DNA from 3 places in the Halalkalibaculum sp. DA3122 genome. Region 3 is predicted to be linked to each of the others. Evidence: riboswitches for the same ligand, from Rfam matches in the RefSeq annotation. Region 3 holds a riboswitch; each other region holds the start of a gene.
What was found. Region 3 has a riboswitch for thiamine pyrophosphate ahead of thiD (bifunctional hydroxymethylpyrimidine kinase/phosphomethylpyrimidine kinase). Riboswitches for the same ligand answer to the same signal wherever they lie in the genome.
Positions count from the first base shown of each region.

Region 1: another riboswitch for thiamine pyrophosphate. It lies ahead of ACG2F4_RS07290 (magnesium transporter); the one in region 3 lies ahead of thiD (bifunctional hydroxymethylpyrimidine kinase/phosphomethylpyrimidine kinase).
Region 2: another riboswitch for thiamine pyrophosphate. It lies ahead of ACG2F4_RS07635 (TonB-dependent receptor); the one in region 3 lies ahead of thiD (bifunctional hydroxymethylpyrimidine kinase/phosphomethylpyrimidine kinase).

Region 1 is NZ_JBINJF010000007.1:162,503-173,116, forward strand. It holds gene ACG2F4_RS07255 (SusD/RagB family nutrient-binding outer membrane lipoprotein) at 1-456, shown strand, start outside; gene ACG2F4_RS07260 (metallophosphoesterase) at 757-2,574, opposite strand; gene ACG2F4_RS07265 (hypothetical protein) at 3,119-4,072, shown strand; gene ACG2F4_RS07270 (PRC-barrel domain-containing protein) at 4,204-4,539, opposite strand; gene ACG2F4_RS07275 (hypothetical protein) at 4,639-5,241, opposite strand; gene groL (chaperonin GroEL) at 5,381-7,015, opposite strand; gene ACG2F4_RS07285 (phosphoribosyltransferase) at 7,144-7,794, opposite strand; gene ACG2F4_RS07290 (magnesium transporter) at 8,034-9,017, opposite strand; TPP riboswitch at 9,020-9,115, opposite strand; gene ACG2F4_RS07295 (L,D-transpeptidase) at 10,100-10,614, shown strand, end outside.
Region 2 is NZ_JBINJF010000008.1:75,775-86,388, reverse strand. It holds gene polX (DNA polymerase/3'-5' exonuclease PolX) at 1-1,062, opposite strand, end outside; gene ACG2F4_RS07645 (M14 family metallopeptidase) at 1,271-3,796, shown strand; gene ACG2F4_RS07640 (M28 family peptidase) at 4,151-5,440, opposite strand; TPP riboswitch at 5,716-5,811, shown strand; gene ACG2F4_RS07635 (TonB-dependent receptor) at 5,953-8,355, shown strand; gene ACG2F4_RS07630 (DMT family transporter) at 8,407-9,348, opposite strand; gene ACG2F4_RS07625 (DUF2911 domain-containing protein) at 9,424-9,972, opposite strand; gene msrA (peptide-methionine (S)-S-oxide reductase MsrA) at 10,441-10,614, opposite strand, start outside.
Region 3 is NZ_JBINJF010000001.1:268,618-279,231, reverse strand. It holds gene nadC (carboxylating nicotinate-nucleotide diphosphorylase) at 1-351, opposite strand, end outside; gene ACG2F4_RS01140 (IscS subfamily cysteine desulfurase) at 465-1,610, shown strand; gene ACG2F4_RS01135 (DsbA family protein) at 1,636-2,217, shown strand; TPP riboswitch at 2,424-2,527, shown strand; gene thiD (bifunctional hydroxymethylpyrimidine kinase/phosphomethylpyrimidine kinase) at 2,580-3,416, shown strand; gene tenA (thiaminase II) at 3,473-4,147, shown strand; gene thiO (glycine oxidase ThiO) at 4,234-5,337, shown strand; gene thiS (sulfur carrier protein ThiS) at 5,372-5,581, shown strand; gene ACG2F4_RS01110 (thiazole synthase) at 5,746-6,534, shown strand; gene thiE (thiamine phosphate synthase) at 6,527-7,153, shown strand; gene thiE (thiamine phosphate synthase) at 7,150-7,770, shown strand; gene ACG2F4_RS01095 (gamma carbonic anhydrase family protein) at 8,020-8,568, shown strand; gene hemW (radical SAM family heme chaperone HemW) at 8,631-9,770, shown strand; gene ACG2F4_RS01085 (MXAN_6640 family putative metalloprotease) at 9,859-10,614, opposite strand, start outside.

The DNA.
Region 1 (10,614 bases), on a different contig from region 3:
GCATTTCGTAAGGCTGAGACGCCCGGCGTAATAATGACTTACGCTGAACTGAATTTCCTGATGGCCGAGGCCGCCGAAAAAGGATTTATTTCCGGTTCGGTGGAAAGTTATTATGAGAAAGGCATTCGGGCGTCCTTTGATCAACATGGAGTTACCGGGGTCGACAGCTACCTTTCCGAAGCTGAGGTTGATTTTGATCCCGCAAATGCCCTGCAGCTGATTGGCGAACAGAAATGGATCGCCCTCTACGGACAAGGTTTAGAAGCCTGGAATGACTGGAAACGAACCGGCTTCCCTGAACTGGAGCCATCCATCGCCAATGACAATGACGACCAAATTCCGGTCCGCATGGAATATCCCTTCTCGGCACAAATCACGAACCAGCAGAATTATGATGAGGCGATTAGCCGACAGGGAGAAAACAGTATCAACACGCATGTTTGGTGGGATGAATAAGCTGGACTAAATCCAGAGCCAAACACTCAAAATTAAGGGGAAGGATGATAGCTCATCCTTCCCCTTTTTCATGTTTAATAGCTGCCTAAACGGAAAATATCTTAAATGTGAAGTATTGGTTCGCGGAAATGACCAACTCCAGACCCAGGAAATTACCGTCTAGTGTGTATTAAAAAACTAATAATGTGGAAATGAAATCCCATTTTGGAATGCGATAAACCTCAATATATAAGCTTGATAGGGTTCGGTTTTTCTATTCGTAAAATGAACACCCAAATCCAGAGTTGTTGGGGTTTTGCCTTATTTTGTTATAGTCAGTTCATCAAGAACCTTTCGATCATTGTCAATAGCCTGGAATAAAATTGTATCAGCCCGAACTTGCCAGCGTGTAAAATGATGAGTAAATAATACTGTATCCATTTTGGGGTAATCAGAAAGTTCCGGTTTTGTAGTAATATTACCACCCGCTCCTCCGGTCACAATATAATACGTAGTTTGATTCCCATATTGTTTGATCAATCGCTCGTACGCATGACTGTGCCCCGCAACCACAAAATCGATATTGTACTTTTCGATAAGAGGTTCCAAGGCCTCGCGAACCGAAACTTCCCCGTGGTAGCCCGGCCAGCCCTGTGCATATGGTGGATGATGCAGCACAATAAAATGCCATTTAGCATCAGTCCAAAACGGCTTCTTTAGTTCACTGACCAGCCACTTGTATTGGTCAGAATTTGGTTCAATGCCCACCGGAAATGTGTTATGTGGATCAAGTGCAATAAAAGCAGCATTACCACTGGACCAAGAGTAGTAGGTTCTGGGTGGTTCGTTACCATTACGGGCATATTTATGAAAATCCTTGGCGATCATGGAATCGTAAAAACCGTCATAATCGTGGTTGCCTGGCACCAGGTATACCGGGGTGTGAGCACTCATCGGGTGCAGGGTTTGCAGTAGCCGTGTATACTCTTGAGGGCGCCAGGCTTGGTCGGCCAGGTCGCCAACACCTACTGTGAATTCAAGCGGATGCGCCTGCATGGCATGTACCACCTGGTCAAAAGTTTCCCACCCGCTCTGGCTGTCGCCCCAGATAGCAAACTCAAAGTGAGTGGTGTCCCTCGGAAGTTTAAAGGGATATACCCTGGAGCGATTTTCATGCTGTTTTATTTGATAGTAATAAGTTTTGCCGGGCTCCAGGTTTGATAGAGATATCTCATGCATTCTATACGATGAATCACTTTCTATGGTATTATTCATAAGTTCAGGGTCAGATCCCCAAATAACCTGGTGCGATGTGGGGATATCTGTTTCCCACAAGATCGATAACTTCCCTGGACCAACGTGCTGCAGATAGGGTGGGGTTTCAAAATAGGGCAGATGTTTGAGTGCTTTTTCAGCACTTGCCACAGTCTTTTCGGTTGGATTGTTTATTGCTAATAAAATAGTGTTGACTGTGGTATTAGACAGTTCTTCAAACTGAATCGCCTTTTCAACGAATAGCTCAACTCTTCGGTATAATTTTCGATAGCGTTCATAGTGCATGAATTCCTGATGGTTGTAAGCGTGTACAGAGTTGAGTCCGCCGTGCATGGCATTATTCAACACGCGGATTACCAGCTTTTTAGGTGAAGAGCTGGCGGGGAAATGAAAAAAGCGTCCGCGATATACCGATATGCGTTGCCCGCCGTACCAGGCCTGCGCACCATCATCAGCATTGATGCGGAGGGTGACGGGGCGCGGGAATGCAATTTGGGTGACGTACCACATTGGGCTATCCGGCTCCAACAGTCGATGGCGTATCGTCACAGGTTGCAGTGAACCCGGCAGGTCGTGAAGGGTTACATCGAGTCGCTCAGAAGAAGCTCCCTTGGCGTACAGCCAATTTATATCTGAAAAAATATTCAGCCGATTTGGGCGACTTGGAACATCAAGTTGCTTGAAGGCTTTTTTTATTTTATGAATTTCAGCAGAATTCGATTCTAGAGAAGCTTCGAATACAGATTTATCTGTACTTTTACCCAGTTGCTGATTCTGACAGTTAGCGGTAAAATGGAGAAAAAGAACTAAAATCACTGGGAGTACTATCGCGATATGAGTATTACGTAAGTGTTTTGAAAACATGGTTAGGTTTGTGTAGAACGGTTAATTTTGAACCATTCTACACTTAACATGAGGTATAACCACTACACTTTATACTAAAAATCACATTACTTTTTATGGATCTACTTATGCCACATTTTCGACGCCCCATCCCATCCGAAAATTTGCAGTACCAACTGAATTAGCCAGTAGAGGTGCCGTTATTACTTAAGACGATGCAAAACTGGCTCAAACAAGGCTATATGGACGAGGTCGCCACCAAGATCGGCCCACTAAGCAATAACTGCGGTGACTCCGTAAGGAGAACCGTCAACTCAAGCAAAGGCGACAGCTTGGTTTGCCAAGGAGACCGACGCAACTCTTGAGAACTAACTCATCACGTTCAAGAACGTAAAAGGGTATTTTAAAAAAACAATCTATCCCAATCTGTCCCATTCTTTAACACCCCATTGCACCCTGTTCCAGCCCATCCCGGGGTATTTTTCCTAATTTGAATTAGTGTTACGTTGATATCAGTTATTGGTCACACTGACGCAATAACCCCATGCCAACGAACACGAAGCCAATGCCTGAAACGCTGGAAAATAAGCCGAACGAACCCCAAGAGCGGGACTACGCCACCTTCCTGCTAGAGCTGGAGCAAGGCCTGCCGATTTTTGGGCGCATTACCGGTACTACTAACGGGCTCCAGCAAGTAGAGAAAGAGCTACCGTTCAACTTCCGGCAGCCCTTCAATGTGGTAAAAGCAATATTCAAATTAGAACCGGGCCTGTACTCTCTGCACACCGGCATCGACGAAGATATTGTGATCGGCTTTCGCATTGACCCACCCGAGGATCAGCCCGATACTTTGGGCCAAGAACCTGCTGCCGCCAGCAGAACCGCTCCTGAAAATTATTACCAGCAACGCGCCCTGCGGCTGGAAGGCGAGCTGCATGACGCCGACCGCAAGATTCGCCAGCTCGTCGATGAAATCATGGGGCTCAAGCGCCAGCTCTCCGAAGACAAAACGGCTACGCTGCTGACCCACCAGCGGGAGCTGGCCGACCTAAAGGAATCCCACCGCAACGAGATTGACCGGCTCAAGGAAATGCACCGAAGTGACCTCAAAGCTCTCGAAAAAGAGCTCGCAGAACTGGAAAAGGTGAAATTCCGCATGGAGATGGAGCAGCGGGCCGGCGGCCGGGACGCGGGCAGCCGCATGCTGGATATGCTGGAGGAGAATGCCCCCATGTTTTTCACCGTGATCTCCCAGCTGTTTGCTGGCCAGGGAGGACAAAAGCAGCTATTACAACCACCGGCTGGTACTCCCTATATCAGCGAAGAGGAGGCCCAGGCCCTGGCCAAGGCGCTCAAAACCGAACTAGAACCGACCTCTCCCCAGCCCCAACAACCTGATTCCCACCTCGCTTGCAGCCAACTACTAAGCTGTACGAGCACCGACGTGGGTCCCCATACCCGGCGATTGCTCACCGATGTCATCAGCGAGCTGCAGAAGCTCGTCAAAGCCAACCGGTGATGATATCCTGGTATTGAAGGCGTCTTGAACCGGGCTTCTCAACTGGTAACCAGCTGTACTCGGTGTGAGGAGATCCGCGAGTTAATGGAGGCTCAGATAAATAACACAATAAAGCTTTGTTAAAATAATTGCTATGTATATAGATGGAACTCTGAAAACCACGGCGCATCCTGATCCACCTCATATACACGTTGATACTTCGTAAAAGTATGTGTGGTACCTGTGATATCTGACAATCGTTCTACGCTTGATAATTTTTGTTCTTCGATTTCAAAAAAAATGCCATTCTCCTGATTATTCTTAAGTCTCATCAAACTGTTGGGAATCGCAAAGTGACGATGCATTTTACCCACGAAATCCGCATAGCATAACATAATATAGAGTATCATCCCATCCCCCGGGTCAATCATGATATTTTGAATAACTCCGACATCCTCTCCATCCCTGTTCTTTACTTTCCTTCCCATGATATTCGTTACTAATTGAATAGAACTCCTCATCACATTTTCCCTTTCGATATTATTTCACCCTATCACCCTATTTGGGGGGGGGTGGGATATGAACGACTACTTCAACAATTCATCTTGCACATTTATGATTTTGTGGCGACACCGAGCAACCCAATGGGACTCCTTTTTGATAAGTTGCTTATCCTTTAAGGCTTTTTTCAAGATCCATCTGATGTTCGGATCATTTGATAACAGCCAATGTTCAAACATCGGCTTTCCCTGCTCCGGGCAAGCAAGGATGGCACTGCTCCAGTAATAACCCAATGCTTTTTTCAATAATTTATATTCCCGGGTAGATGCTTTCGCTCCGGCAATACTGTTCATTGCTTTTTCAAGTAAGTGGAAAGTCTCTCTTGCATAACTGGGATCCCGTAAAAATTCCTCCCTGCAAATACTCGTTAGGATTGCTCTTTGTTCATACATATTTCCATTAATCCAGTCTTTGCCGATAATAAACAATTGGCCCAAATCATGTTTCCCAATAATCTGTAGTGCTTTTTTTACGGCCTCCCGAATTCGCCAGCGTTCATCGGAAGCGGCTCTTCGTAAGAGCTCAACGGCATTTTCCTTCCCTTCAATGACTAGTCGTCCCAGGCCCAACACGCCACAAAAAGTCAGGAACTCTTTAGGGGAGTTCTGTGGGGCATCTTTCTCCGACATAGATGCGTATTCCTGAATTACATGTATGCCATCCATATTGCTAAGGTTAAATATGGTAAATCGTTACTCACATCTTATTCGAAATATATTGCAAGCGATGTAGATGAATAAGGTACCCAAAAAACCGATTACTCCTGTTTTACTCTAGCATACCATCTTCCAGGGCGGCTTCATCACGGAAGCTTTTGGGCTTTTCTTCGACTTCAGTCATCGTCGCTTCGGTAAGCAGTAGTGTCCCGGCCACCGATACGGCATTTTCGAGCGCGATTCGAACCACTTTGGTCGGGTCGATAATACCGGCTTTATACAGGTCGACAAACTGGTTTTGCGCGGCATCAAAACCATAGTTCCCATCCCCGGCCATCATCTTTTCAACGATTACCCCGTCATCGACTCCCGAATTTTCAGCAATCTGCCGGGCGGGTGCTTCCAAAGCCCTCCGCAATATGAGGATACCCGTTTTTTCATCTCCCTCTGTTTTTTTGGCCTCTTCCTCAACGGCATTAGTTGTTCTCAACAAGGCCAGGCCGGCACCCGGTACGATCCCCTCTTCAATGGCCGCCTTGGTGGCGCTGATGGCATCTTCGAAAGCTTCTTTCCGGCTTTTGAGCTCCGTTTCGGAAGGTGCGCCCACCCGGATAACGGCGACACCACCCGAGAGTTTGGCCAGTCGTTCCTGCAGTTTCTCTTTGTCGTAGTCAGAATCTGATTTCTCGATTTGCCTGCGAAGCTCGTTGCATCGCCCTTCGATGGCCCCTTTATCTCCACCTCCGCCGATAACCGTTGTCGTATCTTTGTCCACCAAAATGCGCTGTGCCGAACCCAGCATCTCCGTAGTAATATTCTCAAGCTTCATGCCCAGCGATTCCGATATCAACTGCCCGCCGGTAAGCAGGGCGATATCCTGGAGCATGGCCGTCCGGCGGTCCCCAAAGCCCGGTGCTTTAATGGCCACGCAGGATAGGACACCCCGAATTCGATTCACCACAAGGCTGGCCAGGGCTTCCCCATCCACATCTTCAGCGATCACCACAAGCCCGGTCTGCTGTTTGGCCATCTCTTCCAACATGGGAAGCAAGTCTTTAATATTGCTGATCTTTTTGTCATACAGCAGAATTCGGGGATTCTCTATTTCAACTTCCATCTTCTCGGCATCTGTCACAAAGTATGGGGAAAGATATCCACGGTCGAATTGCATACCCTCTACGACTTCAACCTGGGTCTCCGTACCTTTGGCCTCCTCCACCGTAATCACTCCTTCAGGCCCAATTTTATCGATAGCCTCGGCCACCAGGTCGCCAATGGCACTATCGTTATGCGCCGATATGGTGGCCACCTGCTGTTTTTCCTTGTGTGTTTTTACCGGTCTGGAAATTTCTTTTAATGCCTCAACAGCAACGGCTAATCCCCGGTCCAACCCTCTCTTCAACTCGATAGCACTGGCCCGGGCAGCCACATTTTTGAGTCCCTCGGCAAAAATAGTATAAGCCAAAATTGTTGATGTAGAGGTCCCATCCCCCACCAGGTCACCGGTACACTCGGCAGCTTCTTTCAACACCTGAGCCCCTAGATTCTCTTCGGGGTCTTTCAGGTCCATTTCTTTTGCAATAGTTACGCCATCATTACATACGAGCGGTTTTCCCCATTTTTTGCCAATCAACACTGATTTGGATTTCGGACCCAGGGTTATGCGAACGGCATCATAAAGAGTGGTAGCTCCTTTCAAGAGTTTCTCCCTGGCTGAAGTCTGAAAAAGTAGTTTTTTGTAAGCCATAATGTTCTCCTTGTTAAATTCATTACTCAAATAAATTACGATAGGAAACAACAGATGGGTATAGGCTTTGAAACCAAACGGCATGTAAGAAATGTTCTTCTAGCTCATGTAAGGGAAATCCCTGCCAATTAGGCTGGAGAAGATTTTATTGTTTGATTACGCCAGTTACTCAGGTAGCGTTGCACAGCTTCATCACTAAGGTTCGTAAAATTACGATATCCCTGTGAAACGGCTGCTAAATATTGATATTTATCCAGTATAACCACTTCATCTGCTTCGGCCTCAAGTGCAGTGAGCCTGGTTAGTCCCGAAACCGGAGCTGCTATTACGATCTTTTTGGATTGGTGCTTTCGACACATTCTAAGAGCAGCAAAAATGGTCGCTCCAGTGGCAATACCGTCATCCACGAGGATGACTACACGATTCCTCAGGCTGGGCAGTTCCTTTCCATTGCGGTACTTCAAAATGCGTCTTTGGATTTCCTTATTTTCCTTTGCCTGAACATTGGTAATAATATCTCTGGTAAGATATTGGTTTGACCACGGGTCAAGGTACAGGCTTCCATCCTCTGCAAGTGCTCCAAAGGCAGCTTCGGGCTGTTGAGGATAGCCGAGTTTACGGGTGATGATTACATCAAAGTCGCATTCCAAGGCTCGTGCTACATAATACCCTACTTCCACTCCACCGCGAGGAATAGCCAACACGACAGGCCTTGCCGATTTGTATTTTTTGAGGGCCTTGCCCAGCTCTATACCTGCCTCTTTTCGATTCTCAAACATGACTGTTTTCTCCGATGAGAGTTAATCTATTAATGCATCAAGCTGCGCATTAATAACTTTAACTTCCTTAAAACGAGTTACCAACCCTATAGGTGCTTCTACCAAATGGTTGAGAGGGGTTTTCCTACACAGGATATTCAGGCGAAACTCCCTTGTAATGGCCTGGCGTTGGAGGTTGAGGGTGGGGTACCGTCCAATAGCTATTCAGAACATGATGGCCGTGGTGATAAAAAAGTAGATCAGGATAGACAGCACGTCCTGGATGACGGTTGCGATGGGACCATTTCAAAGGCCGGATCAATATCAATCAGGTTGAACAGAACCGGCAGTACCATGGCAACTAATGTGGCCGTGGAACAGGCTGCAAGCAGGGACAGACTCGTTCCAAACGCCAGTTGTGGATCACTCCAGTTCCAAAGGAGAAATGGATATGAAATCGCTGCCAATACAATCCCTATGGTTATGCCGGTGAGCAACTCTTGCCAGAGCACATTCTTGATGGTCACTCCCACGGAGAGCCCACGTACAATAATTGCTTCCGTTTGCGTACCCACTGCGTCGGCCAGGTATACAATTCCTGGAATAAAAAAGGCAATGGTTAACTCTTCCTGAAGCCTGGACTCAAATCCACTCACCACCTTCGCGGCAATAAACGCTCCCAAAAGCCCAAGTAACAACCAGGGCAGCCGGTGCCAAAAGCGTTTGAAAATTGGTTCCTGCAGCGCGGTTCGTGCTTTGTTCGTATCCTGCAAGAATCCACCCACCCGGCTCAAATCCTCTTCGTGCTCTTTTAGCAGGACTTGTAGTAGCAGATAAGGCGGAATCAAGCCGATAAATTCTCCCTCTTTGTTTACCACCGCCAGGGCCGATTCCTTGTGGTGCACCGCGGTCCATGCCGCCACTTCCTGGTCTACTCCCGGTCTAATCGTCGGGGGTTCCTCATCCATAATATCTCTTGCCATCAAGTGATCACCAGCGGAATACAGATCTTCAATTCGTATCAATCCCACAAACCTGGGGCCATCACAAACAATGATATGGGAGGCACACTCAAAGGCTTGTTCTGTTAGTTTTTTCTGGATGTCGATGGCATCGAGATCGGGAGAAACAATCGGTACAGAGGTAGTCGCAAGATCGGTTGCTATTTGTAAATTGGACTCTATAATGTCTAGAGGAACGGGAGAAGATATAGCCACCGAATTGCGGTATATATTGGAGTTCAAATCAAAAAAGCCAACGGTTTCCTTGCGCCGGTATTACCCGGGTCAAGTTCAAGGGGTATGTTCTCAGCCCCAATAAAGGGGCACCCTCAACCACTGGCTTTCAATGCCGGCACTATTCAAGTGTCGGCAGAAGTTGGCCGTTTGTACACACTTTTGAGATTTCCTTGAACCGGAAGTTCTCGAAAAGAAGCCCTCGGCCGTTAATTCAGGGGTTGCCGTTAGCAACACCATAGTGCCGCTCACGACTGTACAAATTCAATATTTCAAAGACTCTCTTTAAGAACTATTGAAAATATAGAACCTGCCGATAAACCTATTTGTAATGTTTTTTCGTCAGCCAGTGTACAACTTTCACCTACACAAACAAATCAAAATAATGCGTTGTTTTGTTTAGACAGCCTTATCGAAATAGAAGAGAAGGATTTTTCATTGAGAGGTTTACTACCACATCCAAATGCATAGGCACATGATTGGATAGACTTAAAAATTCTATTTGGTCAGAGACCAGTCGAACTATGAAGTTTTCCACGGCCAATGGTGTCCAGAAAGTGATACAAGTAAGAGCCCCGCATGTAATAGTTCACTTTACAAAATTCCAAGGATTTATATCACACGCCTTGTCAATAAAATAAGCACTTCTTGATATCAAAATATTGTGAAATTTTAACCAGCAAGATAAACACCAATAAACATAAAGTTATGAACCGCTTAACTGTTTTGTTGTTTATGTACCACTTGATGAAGTGGGAAAAGAATTTATGCATTCATCGAGTTCAGGATGAACAGATGAGAAACCGATATCAGAGGATGGGGTGGTTTGCGAAACGTCTGCAATACCAGGGAAACCAATTAATGATATATCTCTGATATGAGATCAATCATATAGATAGATCCATGCACATGACAACATTCCGAAACATATTTTTTCTGTTAGTAACGGCTACGCTTCTTCTGATTTTCTACAACAAAAAAGAACCCACAGTTTTTTTTAGAATATTTCCGGAATCAAGACTTCTTCAAGCAACTCTCAGCCCCTCCACTTTTTTAAGGATACGGTAAAGGTCAAGGACTATTTTAAGGTGATGGACAAAATCGTATTTCGATTTGACTCATTGCTCACCTACCCGATTTCTGAGCACTTGATCATTCGCAATAAATCCTGGATGATCGATTCACTGGCGGCTACCGATTATTATGACTTAAAGGAGCGGGGAATTACCAGCCTGAAACTGCTTTTCGAACAGACCTGGCTTGATCTGAACATACCTGAATTCAAACTCCGCATTTGGCAAAACGATAGCGTGATCCATGAATCCCCGGTGCGCGTGGGCAGCAATGAGCATAAGTACCTGGCCATGGCCGGCAGAGTTGTCGATCTGCGCACCCATACCGGGGAGGGAACCATCATCCGACACGTAAAAGAACCCACCTTTATCAATCCCGTCAACAATCACCCCTACCACGTCACCCGTCGGGACGATGGCGTAGAGACCGCGTTGCCCAACGTGCCGTGGCTGGAACCCGAAATAAACGATCTGCGCTATGGCCAGCTTATCCACCCCATCACCAACATCGAAACCCTGGGCACCCCCTCTTC
Region 2 (10,614 bases), on a different contig from region 3:
GTGTACATGGAGCACGCCGCGGATGTCGGACTTTTTGACAAGCTCCATCGTTTCATGGTTTTCAAAAAAATCGATTTCACCCTGATCTTCCCGGAGCTCGGGTGGAATAAAATGGAGATCCAGGTGCTCATAAATATCGCTCTCCGAAGCATACGCGATTGGCTGGTCAAAATCGGTCTCCCCCTGTTCATTGAGTTTGAAAAGCCCGTATTCGTTGAGCGACATGCCGCGTTCCCGGGCCCGCTGCCGCATCACAACATTGTGCTCCTTGCTGCCGGTGAAATACATCAGGGCAGCAGGAAATTCGGCTGGCGTCACGATACGGAGGTCTACCTGCCGACCCTCTTTAGTACGGATCGAGCTTTTCGTGTCGCCGCGGCCAAGCACATCCACGACCAGTTCGTGCCCGACAAACGCGTCAAAGATGGAAGGCCCATACTTCTTTTTTGCCCCAATAAGAATGTCGACATCCCCGATGGTTTCGTTGGATCGGCGCAGGGAGCCGGCCACCTCAATATGTTCGACTCCCTCCTGCTTCTTCAAAAAATGGAACAGGGGATCGGCAATTTTCAGGGCCTGGTCAAGCCGGCAGCGTTCCTCGAACTGCTCCATCCATTCAATCGATTTTACAATTTTTTGGGCCGATTTTTCCCCGAGACCATCGAGCGAGGCCACACGCCCATCCTGGCAAGCCTCTTTTAGCTCCTCAAGCTCGCTGATGCCCAGCTCTTTGTGGATTTTGGCGATATTTTTCGGTCCGAGCCCGGAAATATCCAGCCATTTGATGACCCCTTCCGGGATTTTCGCGCGCAGATCTTCCAGTACATCGATCTTGCCGGTCTCTGCGTATGATTTTATATCCTCCGCGATCGAGGATCCAATCCCCTTGATGTCGGTCAGGGTGTCGCTTGTAATGTAGGTGTTAATATCTTCGCCCAGCCCCTCAATCGTTTGAGCAGCCCGGTCAAAAGCGATGGCACGAAACCGGTTTTCACCGGCCAGTTGCATCAGTTGGTAAATTTCGCGAAGCCGCCGGGCGACCTCCTGGTTGCTTACAGACATATTGAAATAGGTTTAATCGGTTTGATATGCATTTTCTTGTGAGAGCTAAAATCAAAAATACAATCTTCAAAAGCAGTAAAAATATTCTTTCCTTTTTAAAACATACAGCTCTCGGCCATTTTGTGGTTTAGAAACCATTTAGTACTATCTATCATTCAGTGAGAAGTGAGAAGTGAGAAGTGAGAAGTGAGAAGTGAGAAGTGGTCCTATGATCAAGCGAATTCATAAACTGTTATTATATGTGGCCGGGTTTCTGCTGGTTTCCCCGGTATTGGTGCAGGCGCAGTCTGACTTGCAGTCGCCGGAAGATTTTTTGGGATACAAACTGGGTGCGGAATGGACTCCCCATTATAAAGTGATGGACTACATCAGGCAGGTGGCCGGGGCCTCCCCGATGGTTCAGCTGCAGCAGTATGGGAGATCTAACGAAGGGCGTGCACTCACATACCTGATTGTTTCCTCGGAAGAAAATATTGGTCGATCTGAAGAAATTCGCATTAACAACCTGAGGCGCACCGGCCTGGCAGAGGGGAGTTCCACGGAAGACTCAACCGCTATCGTCTGGTTGAGTTACAACGTGCACGGTAATGAGGCCTCCGGCAGCGAGGCGGCCATGAAAACGCTCTACGAGCTGGTCCGTCCCGGCAATGACCATGTCGGCCGGTGGCTGAAAAATACGATGGTCATCATGGATCCGATGCTGAATCCCGACGGACGCGACCGGTATGTCCACTGGTACAAAGAGACGGCGGGGGACGAGGCAAATCCACATGCCGATGCCCGAGAGCACAACGAGCCGTGGCCGGGGGGACGTACCAACCACTATTATTTTGATCTGAACCGGGACTGGGCGTGGCTGACGCAGAAAGAATCGCGCCAGCGCAACGAAATTTTTCAGCAATGGTTGCCTCACATCCACGTGGATTTTCACGAGCAGAACCACAACGCCCCCTACTATTTTGCCCCGGCCGCCGAACCGTTTCACAAGGCGATAACGGAATGGCAGCGCCAGTTTCAGTACACCATCGGGAAAAACCACGCAGACTATTTTGATGCCAACAACTGGCTCTACTTTACCCGCGAGGTTTTCGATCTTTTTTATCCAAGCTACGGGGATACCTACCCCACCTATAACGGGTCCATCGGGATGACCTACGAGCAGGCCGGCCAGGCGGGACTCCGCATCATCCAGGCAGAAGGGGACACCCTGACACTCAGAGATCGGCTGACGCACCACGTCACCACCGGCCTTTCGACGATTGAGATAGCCTCCCGACATGCTAAAGAGATCGTGCACGAGTTTGCCGCCTATTACCGGCAGTCGCGCGAAAACCCGGCGGGCAAATACAAAACGTACGTAATCAGCGGTGATAATAATCCCGACAAACTCCGCTCGCTGTTCAGCCTGTTGGAAAAGCACCGGGTGCGGTACGGCATGGCACCGCGGGAAGAGACCTATACCGGGAACAACTATCAAACCGGGGAGTACGAGCAGTTTGATCTCACAACGGACGATTACCTTGTAAGTGCATACCAACCGAAGTCGGTGTTGGCACGCATCTTTTTTGAGCCAAATCCGGAGTTGACCGATTCCGTCACCTACGATATTACCGCATGGGGACAACATTACGCTTTTGGTTTGGATGGGTACGCCTTGAAGGAGCGTGTCGATCCCGTTCCCGGCCAACCGCCGGTCCCCCGGGTACAGAATGAGGGTGCGGGAACTCCCTATGCCTACCTGGCTGAATGGAAGTCGTTGAGCGATATGCGGATGGTGGCAGCCCTGCTCCAAAAGGGCATTGACATCCATATTGCCGGCAGTCAATTTGTTATTGACGGTACCAGGTACGATCCGGGGACGCTGGTGATTACGCGGAATGCAAACGCGGAGCTCGGAGCTCAATTTGACCAGGTTGTTCAACAGACAGCAAACGGTTTCGGGCAGCCGCTGTACCCCGTCTCCACAGGTTGGGTGGATTCCGGTCCCAATTTTGGATCTGATTCGTTTCGCTTTTTAGAAAAGCCAAGGGTGGCGGTCCTTTCCGGTAAAGGTACTTCCGCCGGCAACGTAGGTGAAATATGGCACTTTTTTGACCGGCAGATTAATTATCCCGTCACGCTGGTGGACTCCGGCTATTTTGACAATGTAGATTTGCAAAGGTATGATCTGCTCATTTTACCAGGCGGTAGTTACGCGGGCATCATTGATGACGATCGCCTGCGAGCCATAAGGGAGTGGGTCGCCGGCGGGGGAAGACTGGTTGCATTGCGGCAGGCCAACGCTTTTCTGTCTGGCAGGGAGGGATTTTCCCTGACTACAAAAGAGGAGAGCAAATCTAAAGACAGTGATCCCGCTTACGGCACTTCATTTTATAAACAGCAGAGAGAACGGGTCAGCGAAGCGAACAGCGGATCTGTCTTCAAAATTTTGATTGATGCCTCGCATCCGCTCGGGTACGGGCTCGGAGACACCTATTTTTCTCTTAAGCTGGATACCGACGCATATCGCTACCTGCAGGATGGGTGGAATGTCGGGATTGCCCGAAAAGATGCCCACCTGAGTGGATTTATCGGCTACAGGGCCGAGCAGGAACTGGAACAAACGCTGACGTTCGGGGTTCAGGAGATCGGGGAGGGAAGAGTGGTGTATATGATCGATAATCCCCTGTTCCGCGCTTTTTGGCACAACGGGAACCTGCTCTTTGGGAATGCGGTATTCATGGTGGGACAGTAACTGATGGCAAACGCCAGACGTGAGAGGTGATACGATTCTTTAAAGGTTAGTTAAATTTAGGAGATAAGTTACGGGCTATATCAGGTGTTCACGCTTGGAAGAACCATGGGAAGTAAGCAATTTTTTAAATGTACTGGGAGTCTGTCGGACTTAGCTAAACCTATTGCAAAAGCGTCAGATTTGGCCATATTTCGTGCTCTTTTTCGGCAAATAGAACCACTGTTCCCCTCAAAAGAATCACGAAATCTGTCTCAAACTGACATATTTTCGTAACGATTTTCTAAGTCCGACAGACTCCTGGATGGTATATTTATAAAGCGTCGAAATTCTTAATGATTGGAAAAATGCGACCGCTTAAAACCGGATATCGAGGGTTAGCTCCTCCTCTCCACGCTGGACGGTAACGGTACCGGTTTCCCCTTCTTCGAGCCCGCCCAGAATCTCCATATATTCATAGATATCCTTCAGGGGCTGGCCATCCAGCTTTATGATTACATCTCCACTCCGGAGTCCGGCCCGCCCGGCTGGTCCACCGGCGTTGACCCCTGTAATTCGCATGCCGGTGCCGTCAAAGCCGTAATCCGGCGTTACGCCAAGGGTCACGCCCTTCATGCTAATCCCCTTCTGCTGTTCACTGGCCGGAACTTCCGTGAATGTAAGCTCGCTGCCAGGTTTGTCCAGCTGTTGTATCACGCGGCGCACATGCTCCAGCACCTTGTCCTGGCCGTCATAATTAATCTGCCCGGCGTCGTCAGTGGGACGGTGGTAGTCGCCGTGGGTACCGGTGAAGTAGTGCAGTACGGGAATCTGCTTGTTATAGAAGCTGGTGTGGTCGCTGGCTCCCGTTCCATCTGCCGAAGTCTCGATCTGAAGCGAGTCGGTGTTGGCTTCTGCTATGAGTTGCTCCCACCGCTCAGCGGAGCCGGTGCCGAAAATGAGCAGTTTGTTATCCTGCAGTCGCCCGATCATATCGAGGTTGATCATCGCCTCGACCTGCTCTGCCGGTACCGGCAGCTGGTCGACAAAATGCTGCGATCCCAGCAGGCCGATCTCTTCCCCTGAAAATGCAACAAAGACCAAGCTTTTTCGGGGAGAATTAACCGAAAAGTACTGCGCCAGTTCAAGAATGCCCGCCGTGCCGGAGGCGTTGTCATCGGCTCCGTTGTGGATCTGGTTCCGTCGCCGGTTGGCGAGCGAGCCGTATCCTCCCGTGCCGAGGTGGTCATAATGGGCGCCGATGATCATGTAGGAATCTGGTTCTTCGCTTCCGTTTATGATTCCCACTACGTTCCGGGAGAGAAGAGGCCGTTCCCGCTGCCGGGAGGTATCCCCCTGGGGCGGATTGTGGAGATGGTCTGTGGTCACGGTGAAAGGCTGAAAGTAGGTATCGTCTTCGCCCAGTGGTGCAATCCCGAATTGATTGAAGGCATCGGCAATGTAGTTGGCTGCGATCGCTTCCCCGGCCGTGCCTGTTGCACGGCCCCGCAGCGAATCACTGGCAAGAAACTGGATATGGGTCCTGATATCGCCGGGTTCAATGGTGGCGGAAAGTCGTGCCTGGGGCGCTTCCGGGGACGACTGTTCCGGTCCGCATGAAATAAAAAAGAACATGAATGCCAGTAATACCGGGGTTCTACCGTTCATAGCAACAATTGAGTTAAGCAGTACCTGAAAATCGGGAATACAGCATGAAAGTTGCAACAGTAAATCACTTTGTTACAATATAAAATGATTGGCAAAGACCTTTGCAGAACCTGCTATTTTGTTGGGAGGGAGTTGTACTGTCGACCTTATTGAGCTTTTAACGGGAGTACAACTCCCTCAGAACGAAGAAGTGAGGGTTTTGCAAAACCCTCTGGTATTTATCTTTGAAAGATTTTCGAGTAGCATTATATTTACGGCACATACAAATACACACTCACAATGGTTGGGGGTGCTTGCAACAGCGGGCTGAGATCATACCCTAAGAACCTGAACCGGTTAACACCGGCGTAGGGAAACCTGGAGTTCCCATGCTTCAGCACTTCTTGCAAGTTTACCTCCTCCTCTTATAAACAAATAAGATGGAGGATTTTTTCATGTTTACTCACATCACACGTTTTGCAGCAGGAGCGGTATTCCTGTGTTTTATTCAATTTTTTAACCAGAATACGGCCTTGAGCCAGACTGTCGCGGGGGCTGTCATCGATGCCCGGTCCAGCGAGCCCCTCGCAGGGGCCCATGTTGTCCAGGAGGGCACCCAAAACGGGACCACAACAGCCGCGGACGGCAGTTTTAAGCTGCTCCTGGTCGATGGTGGATTAAAAAAAGTCACGGTTTCATTTGTTGGCTACAGGTCAAAATCGATTAATATTGAGGAGCGGGGAGGCGGCGATCTCCGCATTGCCCTTGTTCCGGAATCGGTGATGAGCAGCGAAGTGTTTGTTCGGGCGCTGCGGGTGGATGAGGCCTCACCGATGGCCTACGAAAATATCGAGCGCGAAGAGATCGAAAAGAGGAATCTCGGCCAGGATATCCCATACCTGGTCAGCTCCACCCCATCGGTGACGACCACGTCAGATGCCGGGACGGGGATCGGGTATACCGGCCTGCGTATTCGCGGCGTCGATCCCACGCGTATCAACGTCACGATTAATGGAATTCCGCTGAATGATGCGGAATCGCATGGAGTTTTTTGGGTTGACCTCCCTGATCTGGCTTCGTCGGTGGAAAATATCCAGATCCAGCGGGGAGTCGGCACTTCAACTCACGGCGCGGGAGCGTTCGGGGGCACGATGAATATCCAGACCTCGACGATGACCCCCGAGCCCTATGGGGAGGTCAATACCGGCTACGGCTCATTCAACACTCAAAAAATAAATGTACAGCTGGGTTCGGGCCTGATGGAAAACGGCTGGCAGTTTGAAGGTCGCCTCTCCAAAATCATCTCGGACGGGTATATCGACCGGGCGACGTCCGACCTGAAATCGATCTACCTGAGCGGTTCCCGGAATGGTGAGCGAAGTCTGCTCAAGGTCGATGTGCTCTCCGGCGTAGAGGAAACCTATCAGGCGTGGAATGGCGTGCCGGAACCGGTGTTGAACGGGAATTCAGATCAGCTTGAAAGGTATATAACCAGTCTCGGCATAGCCGGGGAAAAGGCTGTACATTTTCGCAACAACGTGGGCAACCGGCAGTTCAACGAGTTTACCTACGAGGACCAAACCGACAACTACCAGCAGGATCACTACCAGGTCCACTATTCATACCAGCTGGCGGACCGCTGGAATGCCAACGCCTCGTTTCACTACACCTACGGCCGGGGCTATTACGAGGAGTTTCGCGACGAAGATGACCTCGCAACCTACGGTATCGGGCCGATTCAGATCGGCGGCCAGACCATCACCCAAAGTGACCTGGTACGCCGGCGGTGGCTGGATAATCACTTCTACGGGATTGTCTTTTCCACCGATTACCGGGTTGCGGATCGCTGGTCGGTAACACTGGGCGGGGGATATAATGAGTATGACGGCGACCATTTTGGCGAGGTGATCTGGGCGCGCTACGCCGGCGACAGCCGTATCGAGGAAACCTATTATAACAACAACGGGTTTAAAACCGACTTCAACATCTATGGTAAAGGTCAATACTATTTTACGGAAACACTGAGCGGTTTCCTGGACCTGCAGTTCCGTGAAATAACCTATGATTTTCTGGGCAAGGATACCCAGACTTCGGGGGGATCCGAGCAGATTGTTGATGTGCGACAGAGCGACCGGCTTGGCTTCCTGAATCCCAAACTCGGGTTGGTCTACCGGGTGGATGACCGGCAGCGGGTATACGCATCGTTCAGTGTGGCCAACCGCGAGCCTACGCGCGAAGAGTATGTCAACTCCACGCCGGAAAGTCGCCCCAGCCATGAAACGCTCTATGACTGGGAGCTGGGCTACCGCGCCTCATTCAGCACGTTTTTTGGAGCGGTCAACCTGTATTATATGAACTACAGGAACCAGCTTGCATTGACAGGCGAAATCAACGATGTGGGTGCCAGCATCCGTCAGAATGTCCCTGAAAGTTACCGTGCAGGTGTTGAGCTGCAGGTGGGCACAAAACTGTACCGGGGACTTGAGTGGTCCGGGAATGCCACGTTCAGCCGCAACAGGATTGAAAATTATACCTACTACCTGGGCGGACAGGAGGTGGCAACCTATGAAAATACAGCTCTTTCATTTTCTCCGGCTGTTATCGGAAATTCGGTATTCGGTTTTACCGAAGACCAGTTTTCTGCGGAACTGATCAGTAAATATGTGTCACGCCAGTACCTCGACAATACCGAGACCAAAAGCCGGTCGCTGGATCCCTACGTTTTGCATGATGTCAGGTTGGGATACCGCTTTGTCGACATTCCCTTTGCCCGGGCGGTACAGTTAACGCTCCAGATTAACAATCTGCTGAGTGAAAAATACGAGACCAACGGTTATACCTTCGGATGGGTGGCAGGAGAAGAAGAGCAGCACTTTAATTATTATTATCCGCAGGCAGGGCGCAATGCGATGTTGCAGGTTAAGATGGAGTTTTGAGTCTTGAAAAGGGGGATGGTGACACCCGGTTCACGTTTCCTGCAGTCTTTGCTACTCCTGCTTGGCGCTGGAAACCACGGAGAGTTCATCGTCCTCCTTCGATTTCGTTCTTCTTGTCCTCCGTGCATCGATAACCTGGATCAGGATAGCTCCCGCGATAATTAAAATACAGGCGATAATTTCGAAGAGCGAGGGATTCTGACCGACGGACAGCCAGGCGATGAGGAGGGCGGCGATGGGGACGAGATTCCCGTAGATTACCACCTGCGTGGGTCCAAGAGAGCGGAGGGCCCGAACTTTGACCCACTGCCCTACGCCCACCCCCACAGCCCCTCCGGCAAGGATGGCAATCCAGGTCCACATGCCCAGGTTAAGCCAGGGCTCCTGAATCAGTGAGGGAGATGCAATAAACAGATAGAGGCTGCCCCCGATGAGCGTCCGCATGGCAACCATGCTGATGGACCCGTATTTACGCGCCAGGGGCTTGATCAGGTGAAGTTCCACCACCGTCAATATCAGGGCGATACAGAGAAGAAGATCGCCGAGCCAGTAGCCCTCCACCATTAGTCCGTCGTAGGCAAGGGTAACGGTCCCCAGCCCCGCCAGGGTAACCCCCGCTATGCCGGATTTCCCCATGTTTTCTGTACTCAACAGGTATCCGAAACCGGTGCTGATAGCGGGTCCAAGGGCAAGCCAGATAGAAGCCCGTGCGCCATGGGTAAGGCCCAGTCCCTCGATACCGAGCCAGGGAGCCAGGGTGGCCCCGAATACAGAAACCAGCAGTAGCCGAAACCAGTCTCCTTTTTCAATCTGCGGGAAAAAACGGAACGGTTTATCTGCTACCTTGGCATCATAATAGCACTGGGTATAGAGAACGCTCAGCATCGCCACCCCGCCCATAAAAAAACGGGAGACGCTAAAGGAGATGGGAGCCATCTCCTTTAGCGCCACTTCGGCCAGGATAAAGTTGGCTCCCCATAGAAACGTAAACAGTAAAAGAATACCGTGATGAGATATAGCCTCACCAGAGGTGGTGTTGGTATCTTGTTCTACTTTTTTAATAGGACGTCAGGATGCTGATTCTATCGTAAAAGGCACTTTAATCGTACTCCAGTGTACTACCGCAGTGCCGGAGTCACTGGTAACATCCTCAAAGTAAAACATCAGTTGTTCTATGTGATGAGCCTCTTCCGGGGAAACCTTCACGCGAAGGGCATCCTCACTGCTGTCATAATCGAATGCACCCCACTGGTTGGGAACATTGTTGAATATGACGACCCATTCATCTTCACCAGGAACGGTAAACAGGCCGTATGTTCCGGCTTGCAGCGGCTCTCCCTCGATGAGGACATCATCGGAAAACGTGATGGTGGTGGCCTCATTCGCCCCGGTTCTCCAGACACTACCGTAGGGTTCCAGTCCGCCAAAAACCTGGCGTCCCTTTACGCTGGGGCGCCCATACGTAATGGTTACCTGGGTTGTTCCAATGGTTTGGCTTACCGAGGCGTTGGGACTTACTCTCGCCTCGTTGGTCGCCCGTTCCTGGGCAGAAGCGGAGTAAGCGAATGCAAACATCAGTGCGAACGACAGCGAAACAGATACTAAAAAGCTTTTCATTTTCATCTCGACATAAATTAAGTTTGATTTCCCATTAAGTAACATCCCATAAACAAGAATGGATAAGATTCGTTCTTACCATTGCGAAAGAGCGACCTGCGGGATCTTCCACAACGGAATAAAAAAAATGCACTCCTATAAAAGACAAAGAGTAATGAACTTTAGGCAAAAATAAGCTGATAACATAAATAAATATCTGAAAGAATAAGAACATTAGATTTTAAAAGGTTTTAAAATTCAGTTAACCCTGAAGGACCTATCGTCCACAGTTGAGTCCGGCCTGTAATGTTCAGCAGAAACAGGTTGACCCTGACCCGGTTTAAGGAAGGAAAGAAAATAGAAAAGAGAAGATGTACGAGGCGTATTGTACCAGTGGTGCCTACCGCCATCATGCGAACGTTTGCATCTATAAAGGTCTGATTCCCCGCCCAGCTGGCGTTTGCGGGGCGTATCCCGTTTAATTTACAGTCACCCGTTTTCTTTGAGCATGTGGGAAAACTCCGTTCGAAATTTTTTAAGCTTGGGTGCTATGATGACCTGGCAGTACCCGGCATTGGGATTGTTTTCATAATAGTTTTGATGATAATTTTCCGCCGTCGTATAGTTTTTGACGGGCGAAATTTCAGTCACGATCGGGTCCTC
Region 3 (10,614 bases):
CTCTACCGCCCGTTTGGTGCCCGTGGCGATACCGCTCATGTGCTGCAGCAGATTCAGGATCACCCGTTCGCCACTCAGCAAGGGCGCTGTTGGGCCTTCCGCTTCCGCAATATCCTCTCCCTGCTCTATGCGGTCGCCGTCCTGCCGGTACAGGTCTACTTCAATACGCTCATCCAGCAGGCGGTAGGTTTCCGTGATTATGTCAAGTCCGGCCAGTACTCCATCCGCTTTCGCCGTAAAAAATCCCGTTGAAATGTGATCCGGTGCAAAAAAGCTACTGGTCAAATCACCCATTCCCAGGTCCTCTTCCAGGGCTTCTGCTATGATATCCCGAAGTTTAAGCTTTTCCACAAATGGTAAGAAGTATTATCAGTAAGTCAGCGGACTTACCTGTTTCTTTCTGAGGTTAAATCCATATATTTAAGTTCTAATAATAAGCATTTTCAACGAGTTAACTAAGTCGGATGATTTATTTGGATTATGCCGCCACCACCCCGATGAGCGACCGTGCCATTGAGGTGTACCGGGAGGTAGCAAAAAAACATTTCGGCAATTCGAGCAGCCTGCACGATTTCGGCTCCACGGCCCAGCAGATTCTGGACCAGGCGCGGCAGACGATCGGGGATATGGTCAACGCCGAATCCCGCGGTATTTACTTTACGGGAGGAGGCAGCGATTCCAATGAGCTGGCGATTCAATCTCTTGTAAAGGGAAACACAGACGGGAGCGGACACCTGCTGACCACCCGGGGAGAGCACTCTTCCGTGCGCAACGTATTTGCGCTCCTGGAAGAACAGGGCTATGATGTGGAATATATACCGGTGGATCAAAAAGGACGGGTGAAGCTCTCTGCCCTGGAAAGTATGCTCCGCAAAGACACGATCCTGGTGTCAGTGCATCACGGCAACTCCGAGATCGGGACAATACAGGACCTGCGGTCGATCGGCAAGCTGCTGGATCAACGCGACATCCTGTTTCACAGCGACTGCGTGCAGACCTTTGGCAAGATCCCGGTGGATGTGAAAGCCTGCCATCTGGACAGTATCTCCATTTCTGCACACAAGATATACGGCCCCAAAGGTGTGGGAGCCGCGTACGTCAGGCCTGCTTTGAGCTGGAAGCCGGTGATCCCGGGAACAACGCAGGAAAAAGGCTTTGCTTCGGGAACAGTGAACGTGCCGGGCGTTGGAGCTTTTATGGCTGCTGCCCGTGATATAGCCAGGCAGCGGGAAGATGAGCTGGAACGGGAACGAACCCTGCGCAACCAGTTCCTGGATCTGCTGATGGAAAGTGAATTCGATGTTACCCTGGAGGGCGACCCTGAAAACAGCCTTCCCAATATTATTGGGCTGCGTATTCACGGCATGGAGGGGCAGTACGCCATGATCGAGTGCAACCGCTACGGACTGGCAATTTCGACCGGCAGCGCCTGTTCGGTGGGCTCGGAAAAACCGGCGGCCAGCATGGTGGCCCTGGGGCGTGATGAGCAGGAGGCACGAGAGTTCATCCGTATTTCGTTAGGCAAGCAGACAACGGAAGAGGAGATCTCAGAAGCATTTAATATCCTGGAAAAGGTATTGACCAGGCATTTTAGTATGATTAAGCTTTAACGAATCTTAAACCAGATAACGATTTATGAAACGTTTACTACAAATCCTCTCGTTTTCGACTTTTATTTTCTTGTTAACCGCGGCGGGATCCTTTGCCCAGGAGTCCGACAGTGAAGCCGATATCGTACTGACCGAGTACAGCGACTACCAATGCCCGGCCTGCGCCTATTACCATCCGGTTGTTGAAAAACTAAAAGAGGAGTTCGGGGATAAACTGAAGGTGGAATACCGTTACTTTCCGCTGAACAGCCATCAGTTTGCGGCGCTGGCCGCCCGTGCAGCCGAGGCAGCCGGGAACCAGGGGCAGTTCAAGGCGATGCATGATATGCTGTTCGAGAACCAGGACAACTGGTCGAGTTCTGGGAATCCACAGTCGATTTTTATTGGATATGCAAAGGAACTGGGACTGGATGTCCAGCAGTTTCAAAGTGACCTGAATGCTGCAGAAACGCAAAAAACAGTGATGGAACAGAAGCAGGAAGGAGTCAATATGGGGGTGAACTCAACGCCCACATTTTTTATCAACGGCATCAAGGTACAGCAGCTTCCACGTTCCTACGATCAGTTTAAATCTCTCCTGGAAAGCCAGATGTCGGAGGATGCGTAATCTGTAACGAGTAATAAGTGAGGAGTAACGCTGCTTCTACTGCGCATCACGGGTTACTCTTTACTCGTTACCCGTCACGCATCAATAAGTTAAATGCAGACAGTTAATCCGGAAATTAATGCTTTTGAATAAGGCACGGCCCTTCTTTACCGTTTGCATAGCGTAGTGTTTTTCGGTAATATCCTCTTGTTCACTTAGTGACCGCTGTTTGTCGTTAGGAGTGCTTTTTCGCGCAGGCGAAAGGGCTGAGATAAGATCCTCAACACTTGACCTGGTTAGTACCAGCGGAGGGAAACGACACCTCAACTTCAGCCCATCTTCTGCCGGTAAACAGCACTAAATAAAATCACTGCTGTTTATCCATGGAAAAAACACCAGCCAAGACGTATGCCCGGGCACTGACCATCGCGACATCTGACAGCGGGGGCGGTGCGGGAATTCAGGCCGATCTTAAAGCCTTTGCTGCGATGGGGTGTTACGGCATGTCGGTACTGGCCGCCCTGACCGCCCAGAATACCACTGACGTCACCGGTATCCACGCCTTGCCGCCCGACTTTGTGGCCCTGCAGATCGATACTGTTATCAGTGATCTGGGCGTAGATGCTGTAAAAATAGGCATGCTGTTCAACACTCCTGTCATGGAAACAGTTGCGGATCGCCTGGAAACTCATGCTGTTGACAACATAGTGCTTGATCCCGTCATGGTGGCCAAGAGCGGGGCCAGGCTTATTGAAGATGATGCAATTGAAACGTTAAAAGAGCGCCTGTTCCCGCTGAGTACGAATATTACGCCCAACCTGCCGGAGGCAGAGACCCTGCTGGATATCCAAATTGAAGACCGCTCACAGATGGAATCGGCTGCCCGGAAATTGCTGGAGCTTGGGCCCCGCTCCGTACTGCTGAAAGGCGGGCACTTCAGCGACGAGAAAAGCATCGATTGTTTGGTACTGAACGAGAAAGACACCAGCGGCCGGGAGGTGTACTGGTTCCAGGCAGAACGAGTTCATACGCCGAATACCCACGGCACCGGCTGTACCCTTTCGTCAGCCATTGCGGCGGGACTCGCAAAAGGGAAGCCGCTTCCTGAGGCTGTTCAGGACGCCAAAGAGTATATCTCCGGTGCCATAAGAGCAGGCAGCGAATACAGCATAGGCGAAGGTCACGGCCCGCTGCACCATTTTTATCAGTGGTGGCAGTAACGAAAATATAAACTACCTTCATAACTAACTGTTGAAAAGTAAATCCAGATCACAGAATGAAATTCACCGACGAGCTCTGGTCAACTATTGAACCGATGTACGACGCCATCCTTGAACTGCCGTTTATCCGGGAACTGACCGATGGGACACTACCCGAAGATATATTCCTGTTCTACCTGAAGCAGGATACCCTGTACCTGGCGGACTTTTCGAGGGCGCTCTCCCTGGCCGGCGTTCGCTGTGATTCCACAACCCAGATGTACGACTTTTTCAAGTTTGCCAGCGAGGCGGTGGTCGTAGAGCGGCAGCTGCACCAGAATTTTTACGAGCAGTACGGAACGGAGATGAACCCCAAAAAATCTCCCTCCTGCTTTTCATATACCAACTTTCTGCTTTCAACAGCAGCTACAAAAGATAATGTCGTAAATATAGCCGCCTTGCTCCCCTGCTTTTGGATATACCGGGAAGTGGGACTGGAGATCTACGAAAATGCAGCCGAAGAGAATCCCTACCAGGACTGGATCGATACCTACGCGGGAGAAGAGTTCAACAAGAGCGTGGATCGCGCTATTGAGATCACCGACGAGGTAGCGGAGCGTGAATCCAAAGAGCGACTGGAAGAGATGACCGAGGCGTTTGTCAAGTCCACCGAGCTGGAGTGGATGTTCTGGGAGAGCGCCTATCGCAGGGAGCAGTGGCCGTTGCTGGAGGTGTTGGAGGAGGCAGAATAGGCAGTATCAAGCCGAATTAGTGCGTTGAAAGTAAGGCACAACGCCCTGTAAACACCGAGACAGAATACAAATAAAGATTCCAAAATATGAAAATCGGCATTATCGGCGGCGGTATTATCGGACTCAGTATCGGCTGGCAGCTGCTCCGGCGGGGAGCCGAAGTCACGCTGTTTGAGAAGGGCACCGTCGGGCAGGAGGCCAGCCGGGCGGCAGCGGGGATGCTGGCTCCCTACGCAGAAGTGGGGTTCGAGGAGATCGAGCTGATGAAGCTGGGGCAGGAGAGTCTGCGCCTGTACCCGCGCTTTTTGGAGGAGCTGGCCGAAGATGTTGAAAATGTTCCTGAATTCGACCGGTGCGGAACCATGCTGGTGGGCGTCGACCGCGATGATACCGAGCACCTACAACGACTATACAATTTCAGGGAAGAGCTATCATTGACGGTTGAGATGATAACGGGAACAGAGGCCCGGGAGCGCGAACCACTGCTTTCGCCAAAGATCGTATCGGCCGTGTGGCTGCCGGATGACGCCCAGATCGACAACCGGGCGCTGGTCCGATGCCTCAGGAAAGCGTTTGAATCGCGGGGCGGTCTGCTGCTGGAAAAAAATGCGGTGCAGCAGATTGATCTTGCCGGGGGTACACTTAGAGGTCTTTCAACGGCATCCTCAAATTTTAAGTTTGATAAAGTGATTTTGGCCGCTGGTTGTTGGTCCGGGAAAATTGCCGGTATTCCAGATAAGATCAACCCGCCGATTCGTCCCGTGAAAGGACAGATCATAACGCTTCAACAAACAGATGACTGTGACCTGAAGGGGATCGTGCGATCGCCGCGATTCTACCTGGTTCCCAAAGAGGACGGTACGATCCGGCTGGGAGCCACCAGCGAGGAGAAGGGGTTTGACCAAACACCTACGGCGGGGGGGCAGAAGGAGCTCCTGGAAGAGGCTTGGGAGGCGGTGCCTTCCATCTACGACCTGCCGCTGGTGGAGACCATCGCCGGACTCCGACCCGCCAGCCGCGATCATGCGCCCATTATCGGCCAGACTGAGATGGAAGGGCTTTATTACGCCACGGGGCACTACCGCCACGGAATCCTGTTGACGCCTGTAACTGTTTATTCAATAGCGGATGAAATTCTGGATGGGACGGTCGCTGAGGTTCTTGAACCGTTTCGTCCCGGTCGTTTTTAGAAAAGAAACCCGAAAATCAAGGATCTATAAAATTATGAAACTGACTGTAAATGGAGACACTGTTAATACACAAGCCAACACAGTGAAAAAGCTGTTGGCCGAGTTTGATGTCGAAGACGATGGAGACAGCAAGGGAACGGCCGTTGCCCTGAATGATTCCGTCGTTCCCAAATCCCAGTGGGACCGTCAGCAACTGCATGAAGAGGATCGTATCGAAATTATCCGTGCCACACAGGGAGGATGAGTTGGAATGAAGAATCGCTGATCCAGCACCTGTCCCGGTTTAAGGTTGTGATTTGAACCAGTAAGAGAAAACGGTATCTGTGTTAAAAAAGCTTGCGCTTCAAAATAGCATAGACGGTTTTGCAAAGCCCTCGAATAGAGTATCCTAATTTGACTTAAAAAATTATGAGTAAACTGAAGATAGCAGACAAGGAATTTGATTCCCGGCTTATCGTGGGGAGCGCGCGATTCCCTGATCCCGAGACCATGCGCCGGGCACTGAACGCAAGCGGCACCGAGATTGTGACTGTTGCCCTGCGCCGGGCAAACCTGGAGCGTGACGGAGGGGAGGATATCCTCAGCTATCTCGACGGGGACAACTATTTTATCCTGCCGAATACCGCGGGATGCTATACCGCCAAAGAAGCGGTACTGACCGCGCAACTGGGTCGCGAAGCCCTCGATACCAACTGGGTGAAGCTCGAGGTGATCGGTGATGACGAGACGCTGTTCCCTGATGTTGCCGAGTTGTTGAAGGCGGCTGAACAGCTTATTATGGAAGATTTCGTCGTGCTGCCCTATGCCAATGACGACCCGATTACCTGCAAGAAGCTGGCCGAGATGGGGTGTGCCGCCGTCATGCCGCTGGGAGCCCCCATCGGTTCCGGTATGGGCATCCGCAACCCGTATAACCTGCAGATTATTCGCGAACAAGTGGATGTGCCGGTGATTGTGGACGCCGGGGTGGGTACGGCCTCTGACGCCGCCATCGCGATGGAGTTGGGGATGGATGCGGTACTGATGAATTCGGCCATATCGCAGGCCAGGCACCCGGTGAAGATGGCACAGGCGATGAAACTGGCTATCGAGGCAGGTCGGTTGGCATTTGAATCGGGACGCATGCCGCGCCGGTTGTACGCCAACGCTTCCAGCCCGATGGAGGGCCGAATTGAGGTCTCGGGCACGGATGAGTAGAACATCCTTCCGATACTACCTGATTACCGATCGAAAAAAATGTGCGCCGCGTCCGCTTGCCGAAGTGGTGGAAAAGGCATGCCGTAACGGGATTAAGGCCGTGCAACTCAGGGAGAAAGATCTTTCAGGCAGAGCGCTGTTTGAACATGCCGAAAAGCTGCGGGAGATAACTTCAAGATGGGATGCACAATTATTTGTAAACGACCGCGCAGACATCGCCCTGGCCGTGGGGGCTGATGGCGTTCACTGCCGGGAAACCAGCATCTCTCCTGCAGATATTAAGGAGCTCGATTCATCACTGATCATCGGCACCAGCGTGCATTCCGTCGAATCGGCTGTCCGGGCAGAGAGCTGCGGCGCCGATTTCCTGCTGTTTGGTCCGGTGTTTTATACCGCATCAAAAGCGAAATATGGAGCACCGCAGGGTCTTGACAAGCTGCGTCACGTGAGTCAAATCGTTTCGATTCCGGTGTACGCCGTCGGGGGACTCACAACAGGACGTGCTCCGGGATGTTTAAAGGCAGGAGCATATGGTGTTGCCGGAATTTCATCGATTATGGGGGCGAAGGATGTTTCTGCAAAAGTTCAGGAATGGGAACAATTACTATCAACGTTATGAGCAAAGGCTTAAAAGGCATTTATTTAATTACGGATACAATTATTCAACACCGTTTCTCCCATGTGGAACTAGCCATGATGACCGTGGAAGCGGGCGTGCAGATGATCCAGTACCGCAACAAGCAGATGACGGCGCGGGAATCGATCGCTGAGATCAGGGAAATCGCCGAGATAACATCAGGTACTGAAACAACGTTTATCGTGAATGACCGGGCGGATCTGGCCCTGGCAGGCGGGGCCGACGGCGTGCACCTGGGACAGGACGATCTCCCCATTCCCGCTGCGCGGAAGGTGCTTGGAAAGGAGAAGATTATTGGCGGTACATCATCAACAGTTGAAGAAGCGCTGCAGGTGGAACAGGCCGGGGCTGATTACGTGGCGCTGGGTCATATATTCGAAACTACCACTAAACAAAAACACTACCCGCCACGCGGATTGGAAACGCTGCGCGAGGTGGCAGAGGCGGTTTCGATTCCGCTAGTGGCTATCGGAGGCATCACGCTGGAGAACGCCCGGGATGTATTTGAGGCCGGAGCGGATATCATAGCTTTATCCTCTGCCATTTGCGCGGCAGACGATCCGGGTGAGGCAGCCCGCAAGTTTGTAGAAACCGTGTAGCCTGAAACGCTGCTTCGAGAGTATTATAGAGAAGCAGTATGTAGAGCAACAAAAAGGTGTTAAAAAAGGACACGAGCGGGACGCTCGCGCCAGTAGTGTACTGCGTATTCCGTATTGCAATAACAGATATGAATTGAGGAACACTTCCAAATACGCAGTACGCAATACGAAATAGGTAACTTTTATGCTTATCTTCGCAACGTACAGGACAAACAGTTGCCAATAACCAATTCTTATTAACGAAAAACGATGATTTACGAATTTATCAACCGATCACCGCAATTTGACGACACTGTTTTCGTGGCTCCCAGCGCTGATATTATCGGGGATGTCACTATCGGCAGCCAGAGCAGCGTGTGGTTTAACGTGACGATCCGGGGCGATGTGAACTGGATCCAGATCGGGAAGCGAAGCAATGTACAGGACAACGCCTGCATCCATGTGATGAATCAAACGGGTCCCACAAAGATTGGCGATGAAGTGACAATTGGTCACAGCGCCATGATTCACGGATGCACCATCCACGACCGCGTGCTGATCGGCATAAACACCACGGTGCTGGATGAGGCCGTCATCGAGAGCAATGTCATCGTGGCAGCGGGCAGCCTGGTCCCCCCGGGCAAAACGCTGGAGTCAGGCTATCTCTACATGGGATCGCCGGTGCAGAAGAAGCGGAAGCTGAGCGATGAGGAGATCGCATCCATAAAGAAACACTCTGAAAACTATATCAAGTACTCCCGCGCGTACCAGCAGAAAGATACCTACGATGAAAACCCGTTCTATAGTCCAAAAAATTGAAAGTTGCAGGTTGCAGGTTATAGGTTTGAGAAACCTGTAACATTCAACCTCTAACGAATGCAATGTCTGGAATTTACCTCCATATCCCGTTTTGCAGGCAGGCGTGCTCGTACTGCGATTTCTATTTCGTAACCCGTACGGGCTACCGTGATCAGTTCGTGAAGAGGCTGATCGAGGAGGTCGAATCATACCAGGATACAAAATACACCGAAGAGCCGGTGCGTTCGATCTATTTCGGGGGCGGAACGCCATCGCTGTTAAACGCTGGAGCTCTTGATCGCATCATGAGAGCCCTCCGCAAGACCTTCTTGCTGGAGACCGAAGAAATTACTCTGGAGATGAATCCCGATGATGTGAGCAGGGCTTACCTCGGCGATCTGCTGGATGTGGGAATCACGCGTTCGAGCATGGGCGTGCAGTCGTTCAAGCCGGAGCTTCTGGAGTTCATGAATCGAGCGCACAACCGGGAGGAAGCCCTGGCGTGCCTGGAACTGCTCAAATCTACCGGTTTCCACACCTTTACGGCGGATCTTATCTACGGCAACCCGGGGCAGAGCCTGCAGGGCCTGCAGGAGGACCTGGAAACGCTGATCAGTTTTGATCCCCCGCACGTATCGGCGTACTCACTGACGGTGGAGCCGAAGACAAAGCTTGGCAGGCAAGTGGAACTGGGGCGGATACAGCCGCCGGAGGATGAGGTGGTTTCGGATCATTATGACCTGGTGGTGGAGCGGTTGGCAGAGGCCGGAATACCGCAATACGAGGTGAGCAACTACAGCAAACCGGGTCACGAGGCGGTACACAACAGCAGCTACTGGCGGCACGAAAACTACCTGGGGCTGGGTCCGGCTGCGCACTCGTTCTGGTGGGACGAAGACGGGGCAGTGCGCTGGAGCAACAAGTCCGATTTGAAAGCGTATCTTGGTGAAGAAATGTCGGCGATGCGGCAACAGAAGGAGCAGCTTACAAAACTGCAGCTGGCTGAAGAGCGTCTGATGCTGGGGCTGAGAACAAGGGAGGGAATTTTAAAGAAGGAACTGGTTAATCGCTATAATTATTCACTTAATGAACGGCAGCAGGACTATATCGATCAAAAAGTGGATGAAGGCAAATTTATGGCCGGCAATGACAGACTCCGCCTTTCAGTCGAAGGTCGAAAAATTGCAGATTCGATTCTGCTGGACATCATTACGATGCACTGATGGATAATGTTGAAGGTTGCATGTTGCAGGTTTTAGACTGTCTATTCACAACTTTCAACCTGAAACCTTTATCCTGCAACATGAAATATTACTTAATAAGCGTCATTTTTTTGACAATAACCTGCTGATCGGTAACCAGCCGGTAAAAATAAACTCCTGAGGCGAGGTTTGACCCGTCAAACAGAACTTCATAAACGCCGGCCGGAAGTATTTCATCTCTGAGAGTAGACACTTTTTGACCCGCCACGTTATACACGCTCAACTGTACGTGCGATTGCTGAAGCAGACCGAATTCAATTTTTGTGGTTGGATTGAAGGGGTTTGGATAATTCTGAGTAACCTCAGTCCCTTCTGAAGCAAATGGAGCAAGTTCCAGGTTATATTCTCCAGATTCTGATTTTCCGGAGTTGGAAATGACAATTCCTGCTTGTGTAATGGCCTGCCAGTTCCAGGAAGTAGTAAGCTTAAACCCGTGGTACATATTTCCTTCCCGAATAATGGTGTCAACCGATCCATCATCGTAGAATCCGATAAGTCCTACCTGGACATTCTGGTTCTCATATTCCGCGATCATTTTCAAATAGCCCTGCAGTTCAGACTCTTTATCTATGGCTATATATTGTGCCCCCATCGATAATACGGCCGGCTCTTCTTGAACAATACCGTGGGCTGATAGACTCGAATTAATCAGCGGGCTGGGATAGTTCACACTTTCCTCAAATCCATAACCGGCCCGCGAATACTCCCTGCCGGAAGCATAGTGCCAGAGGTGAGATTCTGCAAAAGCTTGGTCGAAAGATATCCCGTAATCCTTTTGCAATGACTGGGTGATGGCCTCGATCAT